One region of the Frankia casuarinae genome, then DNA from elsewhere that is predicted to be linked to it. Evidence: predicted binding sites of a transcription regulator. Region 1 holds the regulator's gene; the other holds the start of a gene.
The links. The regulator LexA, encoded in region 1, represses DNA repair genes until DNA is damaged. The targets are predictions, from matches to a motif close to CGAACNNNNGTTCG.

Region 1 (7,369 bases):
TCGATCAACTGCCGCAGCGACCACTCCCGCCCCGGCGTGCCGGGCGCCCCACGGAAGTACTTGCTGGTAACGATGTTGGAGGCGTTCACCGACCAGAACTGCGGGAATTCCACTCCCCGCTGCTCGAAGTTGACCGAGCCGTCCCGCCAGTTGGTCATGACGACGTCCCGGGACTCCCAGGTGACCTCGTCGTACGGGTGGACGCCGGCGGTGGTACGTGACCGCTGGATCTTCAACCCACTCGCTTTCGCCGCTGACCTGCTCGGCTTCGTGCCGCGGCTGTCGGTCATGACGCTCCTCGTCTTCACTCGTCAGCTTCAACCTTCAACAATGTGTTGTGGGCATCCCCGCCCCAGGCCGCAGCCAGTGGACGTCGGGACGGTGCGGGGCCGGACCTCGACGCACGGCGGTGCCCGCGGGGACGAGCACGCGCACGGCAAACACACGCACGGCGAACGGCACCAGCCAGGTCGAGCCGGGCCGCATGCGTGCCGTCCGGGAGGTCCGCGGTCCTCGCACGGCCGCGACGCGGGATGTCACCCGTCGCCGGCGGGACCGGGCCGGCACGGCGAGCCAGGGCGATGTATGACGCTTTCGGTCGAGCGGTCCCGGCCCTACCTGCTATGCACCTGCTGGGTGCCGATCACCGGCGAGACATCGACGGCGCCACGCGGGACCGGTCGTGCTGGTCCATCCCGCGTGGTGGGAGGTCCGGCGGCCTCGGAGCGCAACGCGGCGATCGCGGACTCGAAGTCAGTCAACGACTCGAAGGCCAGGTACACCGAGGCGAAGCGGAGATAAGCCACCTCGTCGAGCTCACGGAGCGGACCGAGGATCGCCCGGCCGATCGCCTCCGCGGGCACCTCCGCCGACCCCGACGAGCGGACGGCGTCCTCTACCCGCTGCGCCAGAAGCGCGAGATCATCATCCCGCACCGGCCGGCCCTGGCAGGCCTTGCGGACACCGGCGATGACCTTGGCCCGGCTGAACGGCTCGGCCGCCCCACTGCGCTTGCGAACCTGAAGGGACGCCTCCTCCATCGTAGTGAACCGGCGACCGCAGGACAGGCAGGACCGCCTGCGGCGGATCGCCGAACCCTCCTCGGCCTCCCGACTGTCAACGACGCGACTGTCCGGATGCCGGCAGAACGGGCACCGCACGCGCTACGCCTCCTTCGCCCGCGCCGGAGCCGACCGCCCCGGACCGGGGATGAGGGACACCGTTGAGGACCCGGCATCCACGCCGGACAGACCACCTTGTGGATGGACCGCCAGCTCCCCGCGGAAGACCTGTGGAACAACCTGTGGATGACTTACACCCCGGTAAGCACCAGATGTTGTGTCCAAGGTAGCGCACGGCCCCAGAGATGAGGACAGCACCCCCGTATGGTCCGTGTGGTCCGCATCGCACGTGGCACCGCACGTGGACGAAAGACGACGGTGCGCGAGAACCCTGCGCCGAGACACTCGTGGACCCGGGAAGCCGGGCGTCAGGGAAGGAGTAACGACTGGCCCGGGGCGATCAGTGGTGACCGCAGGTGGTTCAGCCGCATCAGCCGGTCCACCATGACCCGGGTGTCGGCGCTCTCGTCGAGCGCCACTGCCACCTCCCACAGCGTCTCCCCCGGCATGACCAGATGGTGCCGCGGCGCCTCCGCGGTATCCGGCCCGGCAATCGACACCCCAGGCATGATCATGATTGCTACCGCCACGACGACCGCCACGACGATCGATACCACCACCACCCGACCCCGCCGGGTCAGCCGGAGCGGCGGGGGTGCGGGCGGGCGACCCGGCGGCCGATGACCCACCCGGTCCCTGGCCATCGACAGGTCGACGACCCGCGCCCTGTGTGCGGATCCCACGGCACCCTCCCGTTCCGACGACACCGAACACCGAAGATCGAACCTTCGTTCGATCGAACGCGTGGTCGATTGTCGCATCGGGAACCGGAAACCGCCAGGGACACGCTCGAACAGACGTTTGAGATTCTGCGACCCGCCGGTTACCGTCGAGTCGGTCGGGTGTGAACCGGGCGGTTTCCCCCGGTCACGGACGGCGGCGAGTCGGTGGGTGACCGCTTCCGGAGCGGGACGGTCCGCCGTGCGGTCGCCGGCCGGCCGGTGGCCGCACGGCGGAAGAAAAACGCGACGAGGAGAGCGGTAAGCGATGACTAGCCAAGGCAGGGGTACGCGCCGGGGCGGAACCCGCGGCAACGTGCGAGCCTTTCCCGAAGGCCCCACGGACGCGGGCCTGACCCCCCGGCAGCGCAGGGTGCTGGAGGTCATCCGGGCCGCGGTGGAGCGGCGCGGATATCCGCCCAGCGTGCGGGAGATCGGTGAGGCGGTCGGCCTCACCAGCACCAGTAGTGTGGCTCACCAGCTCAAGGTGCTCGAGGAGAAGGGCTACCTGCGGCGGGACCCGAACCGCCCGAGAGCGATGGAGGTGCTGACCGTCGAGCACCCCCGGCAACGCGCGGATGTGGGCGCGGGCGCGACGACGGTGGCGGGCACGATTCCCATCGTCGGTGAGGCGGCGCCGGGCACCACCGAAGGAAGCAAGTCGGACGCGGCCTACGTGCCGGTGCTGGGCCGGATCGCCGCCGGTGGCCCGATCCTGGCCGAGCAGGCGGTCGAGGACGTCTTCCCGCTACCCAGGGAGATCGTCGGCGAGGGCACTCTGTTCCTGCTCCGGGTCGTCGGCGACTCGATGATCAACGCGGCGATCTGCGACGGTGACTGGGTGGTCGTCCGCCAGCAGCCGGTCGCGGACAACGGGGAGATCGTCGCCGCAATGATCGACGGGGAGGCGACGGTCAAGCGTCTGCGGGTTCGGGACGGCAAGATCTGGCTACATCCGGAGAACTCGGCCTTCGCCGACATCCCCGGTGAGGATGCGACCATCCTCGGCCGGATCGTGGCTGTGCTCCGCAGGGTTTGATGTGGATCGGCCGGCCGCCCGGCGGGCGGCCGGCCGGGTTGCCTCGCGTCTGATCGCTCCTGGGCTCAGGCCCGGTAGGCGTGCAGCTCCGCCGCGAGTCCCGAGGAAACCCGGGCGGACAGCCGGGTACCGGTCTCGGTGTGCTCCATCGTGAGCACCTCGCCGTTCGCGTGCACCCGGGAGACCAAGTCGCCCCGGGTGTAGGGCACGAGCACGCGCATCTCCACGTCGGGATGCGGCACCCGGGCACAGAGCGCGTCGACCAGCGCGGCCAGCCCCTCGCCCGTGCGTGCCGAGACGAACACGGCGTCCGGGGCGAGCTGGCGCAACCCCGCGACGACCGTCGGCTCCACGGCGTCCACCTTGTTGACGACGATCAGCTCGGGAACGCCGCCCGCGTCGATGTCGTTGAGAACCTCGCGCACGGCGGAGATCTGCGCGGCCGGCTCCGGCGATGATCCGTCCACAACGTGCAGGATGAGATCGGCATCGGCGACCTCTTCCAGCGTCGAGCGGAACGCCTCGACGATCTGATGCGGCAGATGCCGGACGAATCCGACGGTGTCGGTCAGGGTGAAGGCCCGGCCGTCCGGCAGGGTCGCCCGCCGCACGGTCGGATCAAGGGTGGCGAACAGCGCGTCCTCGACCAGGACACCCGCGCCGGTCAGCCGGTTGAGCAGCGACGACTTACCGGCGTTGGTGTAACCGGCGATCGCCACGCTGGGGACCTCACCCCGCCGCCGGGCGGAACGCTTGGTCTCCCGCACGGTCGTCATCGCGGCGAGCTCGCGGCGCAACCGCGCCATCCTGGCCCGCAGCCGCCGACGATCGGTCTCGATCTTCGTCTCACCGGGACCACGGGTACCGATGGGCGCCCGGCCGCCGCCACTGGCCGCGGCCCGCGACATCGACTCACCCCACCCACGCAGCCGGGGCAGCATGTACTGCAACTGCGCGAGCTCGACCTGGGCCTTGCCCTCGCGAGAGGTCGCGTGCTGGGCGAAGATGTCCAGGATGAGGGCCGTCCGGTCGATGACCTTTACTTTGACGACCTCCTCCAGCTGCCGCAGCTGACCCGGGGTGAGCTCGCCATCGCAGACCACCGTGTCCGCGCCGGTCGCCGCGACGACCTCGGCGAGCTCGCGGGCCTTGCCCGAACCGACGTAAGTCGCGGCATCCGGCCGGTCGCGACGCTGCACGAGCGCGTCGAGCACCACCGAACCGGCGGTCGTGGCGAGCGCCGCGAGCTCCGCCATGGAGCTCTCGGCCGACCGCGGGGAACCCGACGTCCATACGCCGATGAGGACGACACGCTCCAGCCGCAGCTGCCGGTACTCGACCTCGGTGACGTCGTCGAGCTCGGTGGCGAGACCGGGAACCCGCCGCAACGCGGCGCGATCCTCCAGGTCGAAACCGTCCCCAGAATCGTCGAAGAAGTTCGGCAGGTAAGACGAATCGGCTTCGGTCAGCTTGATGAGGGATCTGTCGAGAGTGGACGCATCGAAGGCGTCAGCAGGAAGTGTCATACCATCCGTTCTCAACGCGGCCCGCTACCGCACCATTCCGCGATCATTCCGTGCCGCTTGCTCCGGCCGGGCCCCACGACCCGGTGGCCCGAGGAGGATCCGCCGGACCGGAAGACCCTGCCGCACTCGTGGCGCGCCTCCCCCTCGTTTCCCGGCGAATCCCGTCGCCAACCAGGGTCCCACGTCACCACGTCGATCGCGAACCGTTTTGCCGCCCCGCCGACGTAGCCTCTGCGACGTGTACCACGAGTACCACGAAAGACGGGCCCACCGCCTCGCCGCGACGATCTGGGACAGCTCGGGCCGCCCGACTCCCCCTGGACACCCCCCGGACACCACGCGGACGACGGCGGACCGGCATCCGGACCGCACCGGACCCTCGGACCGCACCGAGCGCACCGAGCGCACAGGTGTGGTGGGCAGTCGGCGAGTGTTGCCGGACGGATGCATGGACATCATCTGGAGTTCCGACGCCAATCTGATCGTCGCGGGGCCGGACACGGCGGCGAAGCTGGTGCGCTGGGCACCAGGCGTGCGGCACGTCGGGCTCCGCTTCGACTCGGGCTCTGGACCATCCCACCTCGGAGTGGCCGCGGACGAACTGCGCGACCAACGCGTCCCGCTCGCCGACCTGTGGGGCGACGGACCGGCGCAGCGACTCGCCGAGCGGCTCGCCATGGCCGCTGATCCCCTGGTCGCATTCGAGTCGTCGATCGCCGCCCGGCCCGTTCACCCGGCGCTCGTGGACCGGTTGGTTCCCGCCGTTCTGGCGGGTGCCCGCGCCCGGGCGCCTGTGGACGACCTCGCGCGCACAGTCGGGCTGAGCGAACGCCAGCTGCTGCGTCGCTGCCGGCGTGTCTTCGGATATGGCCCGAAGACGCTCGCCAGGATCCTCCGGATGCAGGACGCCCTGCACGCGGCGCGGGCCGGCATCCCGTTCGCGGTCGTGGCGGCCGAGGCCGGCTACGCCGACCAGGCGCACCTCGCCCGGGAGGTACGCGCGCTCGCCGGAGTTCCGCCGACTCACCTCATCCGAAATGTCAACGTTCAGGACGAGCTGGACGTCTCGGTGTCGGATGTCGCGGATGTCGCGGCCGCTACGGGCAGTGGGGCGTAGAGGTCGACGTGGTTGCCGTCTGGATCGAGCACGACCGCGTACCGCTGGCCCCAGAAGGCGTCCCAGGGCGGAAGGTGGCCGGCGTGACCGGCGCCGACGAGGTCGGCGTAGACCTCGTCGACCTCGTCCGGCGTGTCGCAGGCGAAGGCCAGCCCGACCCGCGGCGAGCCGGTACCCGCCGACCAGCGCGGATCAAAGGATCGGATGGTCGCCTCGCTGTCGAACGCGAGGCGCGGACCGCCGGGCAGCTGCACCTCGACGTGCGGCTGGGCGTCGGCCCCGGCGGGCAGGTCGAGGCCGAGCCGGCGGTAGAACGCCAGGGACCGGGCCATATCAGCGACGATCACACCGGTCAGGGTGAACGATGGTGGCATGAGGGCACCGTAGGGCAGGCAGGCGGGCCGGGTCTTGCAGGAAACGGACACCTCACCCGACCGGGTCGTGGGCCTCCGCACGGCGCAGCACGCCGTCGAAGACCAGCTCGGCGGGCCCTCGCAACAGCACGGTCTCCGGCTGCCAGATCACGACCAGGCCGCCGCCGGGCACATCCACCTCGACCTCGACCGGCGCACCCGCCGGCCGGGCACCTCGCCGGGCCGCCCAGGCCACCGCGACCGCGCAGGCACCGGTGCCGCAGGACGCGGTCTCCCCGACCCCACGTTCGAACACCCGCATCGCCACCCCAGCCGGCCGGTCGACGACGATCTCCACATTCACCCCGTCCGGGAAGTCAACCGGGGAGAAGGACGGTGGTCGGGTCAGGTCGAGCCGACGCAGCCCGGCGACGTCCAGGTCGCCGGCGAAGCAGACCGCGTGCGGATTACCCATCGAGACCGCGGTCGCGGTGAAGTCACGATCGGCGACGGTGACCGGGGCCCCGGGTCCGTCGATGATCCGCGGCGGTCCCATGTCGACCGTGACGTCACCGTCCACCGCGGCCTCGACGAGCCGCAACCCGGCGCGGGTCGCGACGTGGAACCGTCCGGGCTGGGCGTATCCGGCGTCGACGAGGTAGCGGGCGAACACCCGGGCGCCGTTACCGCACATCTCGGCAACCGAACCGTCAGCATTGCGGTAGTCCATGAACCAGCGCGCCCGGCCGGCCAGACCGGCCGCCTCGGGAACCGCGGCGCAGAGCACCACCCGCAGCACCCCGTCGCCCCCGATGCCGGTCCGTCGGTCGCACAGCGCGCGCACCAGGTCCGCGGTGAGGTCGAGGTCCCCGTCGGGATCCGGCAGCAGGACGAAGTCGTTGCCCGTCCCGTGGCCCTTGACGAATCGCAGTTCCAGCTCGTCCCGCACGTCGCCGATCGTACGGGGGATGCCGCTCGGCACCTGACGACCGGGCTCCCGCGGCGGCGTCAGCCGGCTGCGGCCCGCGCCCACTCCCGCATCCGGTCGTCGGAATGCGACGGCTTGTACCAGCGGTCGGGCCGGCCTCGCCCGAGAGCGATCATCCGAGCGTCCTCCACCGGCACCGGCGGACAGAACACCGGTCCGATGGCGCGATCGCAGTCGAGATCCACCACCCGGGACGCCAGGCGCGCGGTGTCGACATCGTCGGCGACGACGGGCAGGCCGCGTTGGTGGGCAAGCCGGACGATGGCCGCGAGCACGGCCTCACCCTCGAGGTCCTTCATCGTCGCCCGCAGGAACAGACCGTCGATCTTGACGAGGTTCAACGGCAGCTGGTCGAGCACGGCCAACGAGCCCAGCCACGTGCCGAAGGACCCGACGGCGATCGCCACCCCGAGGGCACGCAGCCGGGTCAGCAACCGGGGCACCAT
Region 2 (7,369 bases), 1.6 Mb from region 1:
CGAGAGAGATCACCTCCTCGACCCGCACGTCCGACCGGACGTCGCCGGCCCGCTGGGCCCGGACGAGGAATGCCAGCGTCGCCTGCTCGAGGGAGTAGCAGGACGCGTGCAGCCCCGTCTCCTCGTCGCGCACCATGGTGAGCAGCCTGGCGGCCACCCCCCCGGTAGGTCGCGATGTGCGCAATCAGTTTGTCGAGCCAACCGAACAGCGCCGCGCCCGCGTCCGGGGCGTCCAGCAGCCGGTCCACCTCGTCGAGTAGCGCGGCGGTCCGGTCGTGCGGCAGCGCCTCGAGCAGCGCGTCCCGGTTGGGAAAGTGCCGGAAGAGCGTGCCGATCCCGACCTCCGCCTGCCTGGCGACCTCGTTGAGGGAGATGTCCCTGTCGCTGCCGGCGAAGGCGCCCCGGGCCACCTCGAGGATCCGCTCGCGGTTGCGGCGCGCGTGCGAGCGCATCGGCCGGTCCGCCGTCGCCACGCTGCTGGCCGTGTGCACCTCCGGGGGGCTCGGCCGTACGCCCCTTCGAGCCTACGAAGCTTGGTCGTACGGAAGCTTGGTCGTCACGAGGGGTGTGCTGGTGGTCAGCGGCGCGCGACGGTGCCGAGCGCGACGGCGCAGAGCCGTTCCCCGTCCCTGTCTCCGCCGCGGTCGAAGACCTCGCAGCGCACGGTAACCAGAGTGGAGCCGGCGTGGACGACCTCGGCACGGGCGATGAGCTCGTCGCCCCGCGCCCCCCGGAGATAGTTGATCTTCATCTCGGAGGTCAGGACGGCGTCCCCCGCGACGCTGCCGGCGGCGAAGGTGAGGGCAGTGTCGGCGGCATAGCTCAGCGCCCCGCCGTGCGCGGCGCCGTGCTGCTGGCGTAGATGATCTCCGAGCGGGATGGTCAGCTCGGCCACCCCCGCCTCGAAGCGACTGAGCCGGGCGCCGAGCAGTCGACTGAAGGGCTGGGCTGCGAGTAGCCCGCGGGCCACGGCGATGTCGGGCGTCATCGGCTCTCCAGGAAGGTGTGCCTGCCGGCGGGGTGCCTACCAAGCAGTGTGGGCCTTGGGAGGTTCGTGGGTCGTCAGGGACTGGGCGCGGGTGGCGGAGGGGTGACGACACGATTGGCAGTGGTCTCGATGGCGGACTGCGGACTGATGATCTGGGCCGTGGCCGGCTGCGGTCGGCTGAGCCACTGCTTTCGTCTCGCTGCTCGCCTGAATCCAGGGCGAAGCGATGGTTATCCGCCTGGCGCGGTGTGTAGGAGGTCGGCGGTATGTCGTGAATAGGGGTTGCGGCGGGGTTTTCGTGCCAGGTCGATCCAGGGTGGAGGAAGGAACTCGGGCCGGCGGTCGGGGCCGAGCCGGACGGTCCAACCCTGGTGGTGCACGAACCGGTGATGATATCCGCACAGCAAGACCAGATTGTCGAGCGAGGTTTCTCCGCCGTCTATCCAATGACGAACATGGTGAATTTCACACCACGACGACGGGCGGTCACATCCCGGATATGCGCAGCAGACATCGCGGGCGATGACGGCGCGACGCAGATCCGCCGGTGCGCTCCGGTAGGCACGACCGACATCCAACGGAACGCTGGCCGCATCGAACAGCACCCGGCCGACCGAGGCGTCACAGGCCAGGCGGCGCAGCACACCGGCCGGCAGCGGCTGACCCCAGCCGGTCGAGGCCGGAGGCCCGCCGTGGCCGAGCAGCGCCGCCCACGGCACGGTCACCGTCAGATGCGGGCGCACCCCACCGGTCACGGGCAGAACGCCGGCACCGAGCACGCGGTGGAACAGCTCGACGAAGGCGTCGGCACGCCGCCGCGCCGGGGAACGCGGATCGGCGGTGCCGTCATCGCCGGGGCGGGGTCCGGCCAGCGGATCCAACGCCGAACGCAGCAGGGCGGCGGCTTCGGCATCAAGGGTGCCGCTGATCCGCGTGGTCCCGCCCGGCAGGTCGGTCAACCACAGACCCCGCCGGTCGGCAGGATCACTACCGGGACCCGGCCTACCGTCCCGGTCGCCCGCATCGCTCTGGTCGCCCGCATCGCTCTGGCTGTCCGGGTCGTTGTGGTGACCGGTGTCGGTGGGCCCGTCGCCGCCGGGGCTGGTATCGATCTGGGTGAGCTGTTCGCGCAGGTGCCGGCCGAGACGGGCCAGCTCCGCGGGGTCGAACATCCAGGCCAGCTCCAGCAGCGAAGCCTCCGCGGCGGTATACACCTCGGCGCCGAGGCCACGCGGCAGAGAACGCAGCGCCAGGTGGATCTCCCATGCTTGCTCTACAGTGATCACACCGGCGGTCAGGGCAGCGCCGGTCGCGGCCAGCGGGCCATCCACGGCAATCGCGAGATCAAGCAGACGCCGGGCGTCAACGGGACGCATCCGCAGCCGTTCCCGCAGCAACGCTGCCGTACCGGCCGCGCCCTCCCGCGCGGCCAGGTTCCGCCCATGAGCCTCCCGCGCCAGCGCGAGCCGCACCGCGGCAAGGCGGGCCAGCTCCACCGAACAGTCGTCCAGGGCGCCGTACAACTCGGCGTCCGACAACGACCACACCGGCGCCTCTACCAGGCCACCCACCTGCCCGGCCACCCCCACCAACCCGGACAGCACCCGATGCTGCCCGGTGGCGGGATCGGTGGCGGGATCGGTGGCGGGATCGGTGGCGGGATCGGTGGCGGGATCGGTGGCGGTCATGGATCAAGCGTAGATCACCCCACCTCGGATGTCGAACCTATGTTCGATTACCGTTACTCGGTGCTGTGGTTGCCGAGCGGGCAGGAAGGCCGTTTCGTTGTGGCCGGCAGCGCCGGCAGGGCGACCGCGAGCGTCGCGACCCCGATCGGCACGTTGATGAAGATCCAGCGCCAGCTTGCGGTGTCGGTGAGGACGCCGCCGAGCACCTGGCCGATCGAGGCACCGGCGGCACCGGTGAAGCTGAAGACGGCGATCGCCCTGGCCCGCTGCCCGGGCTCGGCGAACAGTGTCCCCAGGATGCCCAGGCTGACGGCGGCGGCCATCGCGCCGCCGATCCCCTGCAGGAAACGCGCGAGGATCAGCATCGCGGGGCTGCCGGCCGCTCCCGCGAGAGCCGAGGCCGCGGTGAACACCGCGGTGCCGGACAAGAACATGCGCCGCCGGCTGATGAGGTCGCTAAGCCGTCCGGCCAGCAGCAGACTTCTGAAGGCGATCAGGTACGCAAGTAGTACGTCGTAGCAACGCCTGATCTACAGGGTAGAGAAAAGTTGCGATGACCCCAGATGTGGCAGGGGACCCCAGCGAGGCCCGCATGCTCGGGGCTTCGCCGGGGTCCCAAGGGCCAGCCGACGGAGGGTTTGGAGTCAACCCCGCCGGCTGGGGCTCAGATGCACTGACCTCGAACCCGAGATCACGGGATCATCATGGCCATACAGGTCGTGGTCAGGTCAGGCGCCACGTGGCATAGCTACGCGCCAGGGCGGCTCGGTTCTGAGCGGCAAGGCTGTCCGACTGCGCCGCTCGCATGCTCCACAGTCCCGCCACGTGGCAGGCGAAGGCGGTCCGGTCCTCGTCGGTGCCGCCAGCCCAGCAGTCCAGCCCCGCCGCCCACTGCTCGGCCTGCTGGGGGGTATGTCCGGCGCCAATGAGACGGATCACCATGAACGCGGCGTCTACCCAGCCGGCACCCTGCGCCGGCCAGCCCCAGTCGACCACCCAGACACGGTCCTCTCTGATCATGAACTAGTGGGCATGAAGGTCGGTGTGAATCAGCCGGTTCCCGGCCACGGCGTCGACTACAGCGCCCGCGTGGACGGCCGCGGTGGCTACGTCCCAATCGGGGAAAACTCTAGCTGGAAGCGTTTACTTGGGGACCCGGCTGCCCTTGTTCTCGTCGCCGTCCTTGCCGCTTGCCGAGCAGTTGCCCTCGTGAGAAACCCAGGTCGCTCTGAATGGCCGGCGTCGCCACGGTCACGACGCTGCCGTCCTGAACGATCATCAGCTGGAAGATGCGGCGGCGGTGGAAGGCGTGGCTCTCGTGGCTACTGAGCCCGCTGGCGGGCCCGCCGGACCGGCTGAGGGCTCTTCGCTGGTCCGGCCAGATGCCCCTCGATCAAGCGGTTCATCGCCCGCAGGAAGACCTCCCGCTCCTTGGTGGGAAGCGCCGCCAACGCCTCCTCATGGACCCGATCGACGATCTCCTGGCTCCGCGCGGCGATCCGCGCGCCCGCCTCGGTGACCGCGATGATCCGAGCCCGCCGGTCCCTGGCGGAGGGCCGACGTTCGGCGAGGCCGGCCTTCTCCAAGGCGTCCACGGTGACCACCATCGTTGTCTTGTCCATGTCGCCGATCTCGGCGAGCTGGATCTGGGTGCGCTCCTCCTCCAGGGCATGCACCAGCACGCAGTGCATGCGTGCGGTGAGACCGATCTCGGCGAGCGCGGCCGCCATCCGGGTCCGCAGGGCATGACTGGCGTGGTCCAGCAGGAACGACAAGTCTGGTCCGGCGCGGGAGGGTGCCATGGCGGTCATGCCCGCAGCCTAACGACTAGGTCCGTCGCGGATTATCCGTAAGCTTGCTGTCGAGTGGTTGGGGTGACCCAGCCGGCCCGGCTGACCGCGTAGACGGCATGGGCCTCGTCGTGGAGGAACTCGCTGCGGACGTATGCCATGCCGAGGCGTTCGGCGACCCGGACAGACGCGGCGTTGGCCGGGACGATGACCGAGACGACCTCGGTGAGGTCGGGGCGCTGGGCGAACACCCAGGTCAGTGCCGCGGTGGCGGCCTCGGTGGCATAGCCGCGCCCCCAGCGGTCCCGGCGCAGGAACCAGACGGCCTCGATGCCCGGCCAGCCGGGTTCGGTCCACAGCCCCGCCTGGCCGACGAGCTGCCCGCTCGCCTTCTCGACAACCGACCACGGACCTACGCCGGTCAGCACCCAGCAGCCCATGCAGCCGGCCAGGGCATGCCAGACGCCGTCCGGGTCGGTCGGCCGGTGGAAGTAGCGGGTGAACTCGGGATCGGACCAGATCTCGGTGTAGCCGGCGACGTCGTCGTTGTGGATGGGCCGCAGGACGAGCCGGTCCGTCGTGAGAAGGGGAATGATCGTGGTCAGACTCATCGTGTCCGGTAGTTTGCCGGAAGCGTGCGGCACGCCGCGAGAAAGGCGGCGACCGTGGGTTGTGAGGCGGACCGTGGGTTGTGAGGCGGACCGTGGGACCCGCGCGCGAGCCACCGGCTGGATAGCCACGGGTCGTGGCTCTGTTCTGTCTGCTGCACGGAGCCTGGCACGACGCCACGTGCTGGGAGCCCCTCGGAGCGCAACTGCGGGCGCGGGGACATCGGGTGGTGGCACCGGATCTGCCGTTGCACAACCCGGCCACGACGTACGAGGAACGCATCCGCCCGGCGCTCGCCGCCCTCGATGTGGCCATCGTGGCCGCCGGACCCGGGGCGCTCGCGGTACGCCTCTGCCCGCGGCCTGTGCCCCGCGGCCCAGTTCGCCCGGGACGGGTCAGACCATCGCCGGTCGTGTGGACGGCGGCGCCAGGGGCATTCCCCCAGCACAGGCCGGTCGTCGGCCAGGTCCGGGACGAACGGCCCTCGTTCCATCGCCCCTCGGAACGAAGGTCGAGGAGCGGCAGGCCGCCAATGATATCGAACCGCCGAGGGTATCGAGATCGAAGGAGATCACGATGATGATCTGGGATGGGCACACCTGGGGCTGGGGCGGCTGGCTGCTGATGTCGTTCAGCATGGTCGTCTTCTGGGGGCTGGTGATCGGGGTACTGGTTGCTCTCCTGCGCGCGGGCCGCGGCGGCGGGCCGGGTACGTCGGCCGAACCGCCCGGAGTGGAACGGCCCGGTACCGAACGGCCCGGTACCGAACGGCCCGGTACCGAACGGCCCGGCGAGCGGTCGGCCGAGCGGATCCTCGCCGAGCGTTACGCCCGCGGTGAGATCGATGAGGCGGAGTACCACCGCCGCCTGGACGTGTTGCGTGAACGGCCCGGCCCGACGGATCTCACCAGGGCTGGCTGACCGTCGGCTGACCGGCGAGATCGGAGAGGGACCGACGGGATCGGGGGAGGGAAGGCGTCGATGAGCCTGAGCAGGCGGCTGGCGTTGGTGTTCCGGGCCAAGGCCAGCAGGATGTTGGACCGCGCCGAGGATCCGCGTGAGGTTCTCGACTATTCCTACGCTCGGCAGCTCGAGCTGCTGGCGCAGGTCCGCCGCGGGGTCGCGGACGTCGCTACCAGCCGGAAGCGGCTGGAGCTCCAGGTCGAACAGCTACGGGCGGCCGCCGAGCGGCTGTCCGGACAGGCCCGCCAAGCGGTCGCCGCGGGCCGCGACGACCTGGCCAGGGAGGCCCTCGGTCGCCGGGCCGGGGTGGCCGCGCAGTTGGAGGATCTGCGGGAGCAGCATGCGTCGCTGCGAGCGGAGGAGGACCGGTTGACGCTGGCGGCGCGGCGGCTGGCGGCCCAGCTCGAGGCGTTCCGGACCAGGAAGGAGACCGTGAAGGCGACGTACACCGCGGCGGAGGCGCAGACGAAGATCGGCGAGGCGCTGGCGGGGGTCTCCGAGGAGATGGGCGACGTCGGCCTGGCAATCCAGCGGGCCGAGGACAGGACCGAGCAGATGCAGGCCAGGGCCGGCGCGATCGACGAACTACTCGCCTCCGGCGCCTTGGAGACGGCGGCCGGTGGCCCGCGCGGCGACATCCAGGCCGAGCTGGACCGGCTGTCCGCGACCGCCGACATCGATCAGGATCTGGCCGAGATCAAAAGCGCCATGCCCGCGCGGGCGATTGGCGGCCGCCCGCCGGCCGACGCCGCTCGACCGGAGGAGCGGCCGTGATCGTGCGCATTCTGGGTGAGGGCCAGTTCGACCTGCCCGCAACCGACCTGGAGGCCCTCAACGAGCTGGATGACGTGCTGCTGACGGCCGTCGAGGCCGGTGACGAGCCGGCATTCCAGGAAGCCTTGACGAGGCTGCTCGAACGGGTCCGGACCCGCGGCCGCGCGGTGCCGGCGGACCAGCTGGAGCCATCGGAGCTGGTGCTGCCGCGCGCCGACACCGGGCTGGCGGAGGTCCGCGGACTGCTCGGCGACGAAGGCCTGATTCCCGGCTCCTGATTTCTGGCGGCCGAGCCCCGACCGACGAGGTGACGATGGTGAGGTGACGATGGTGATGACGCGTGTGCCGCGGCGGTTCGCCCTGGACCGGGGACTGTCGGCCCGGATGGTGCTGACCGTCTTCCTGCTCGGGTTGGTCTACGTCGCCTTCATCGCCGTCCTGATCGCCGTCGGAGTGTCACCGGTCCTGGTCGTCGCGATCGCCGGCGGGCTGCTCGCCGCCCAGTACTGGTTCTCGGACCGCATCGCGCTGTACGCGACCGGTGGGCGCATCGTCAG

Region 2: FRANCCI3_RS11160 (HNH endonuclease signature motif containing protein) is a predicted target of LexA. The motif match lies at 2,709-2,722, and genes of this name have one in related genera.

The regions. Positions count from the first base shown of each region.
Region 1 is NC_007777.1:4,192,061-4,199,429, forward strand. Features, by position in the region: gene FRANCCI3_RS17700 (vitamin B12-dependent ribonucleotide reductase) at 1-290, opposite strand, end outside; gene nrdR (transcriptional regulator NrdR) at 615-1,160, opposite strand; gene FRANCCI3_RS17710 (LysM peptidoglycan-binding domain-containing protein) at 1,490-1,864, opposite strand; gene lexA (transcriptional repressor LexA) at 2,169-2,939, shown strand; gene hflX (GTPase HflX) at 3,005-4,465, opposite strand; gene FRANCCI3_RS28320 (helix-turn-helix domain-containing protein) at 4,914-5,582, shown strand; gene FRANCCI3_RS17730 (VOC family protein) at 5,513-5,956, opposite strand; gene dapF (diaminopimelate epimerase) at 6,009-6,884, opposite strand; gene FRANCCI3_RS17740 (EAL domain-containing protein) at 6,944-7,369, opposite strand, start outside.
Region 2 is NC_007777.1:2,595,121-2,602,489, forward strand. Features, by position in the region: gene FRANCCI3_RS28035 (hypothetical protein) at 1-157, opposite strand, end outside; partial or broken gene FRANCCI3_RS28040 (TetR/AcrR family transcriptional regulator) at 342-452, opposite strand; gene FRANCCI3_RS11155 (PaaI family thioesterase) at 578-988, opposite strand; gene FRANCCI3_RS11160 (HNH endonuclease signature motif containing protein) at 1,219-2,676, opposite strand; partial or broken gene FRANCCI3_RS11165 (MFS transporter) at 2,778-3,188, opposite strand; gene FRANCCI3_RS11170 (hypothetical protein) at 3,400-3,696, opposite strand; gene FRANCCI3_RS11175 (MarR family winged helix-turn-helix transcriptional regulator) at 3,999-4,487, opposite strand; gene FRANCCI3_RS11180 (GNAT family N-acetyltransferase) at 4,520-5,077, opposite strand; gene FRANCCI3_RS11185 (SHOCT domain-containing protein) at 5,652-5,996, shown strand; gene FRANCCI3_RS11190 (PspA/IM30 family protein) at 6,057-6,812, shown strand; gene FRANCCI3_RS11195 (PspA-associated protein PspAA) at 6,809-7,090, shown strand; gene htpX (zinc metalloprotease HtpX) at 7,146-7,369, shown strand, end outside.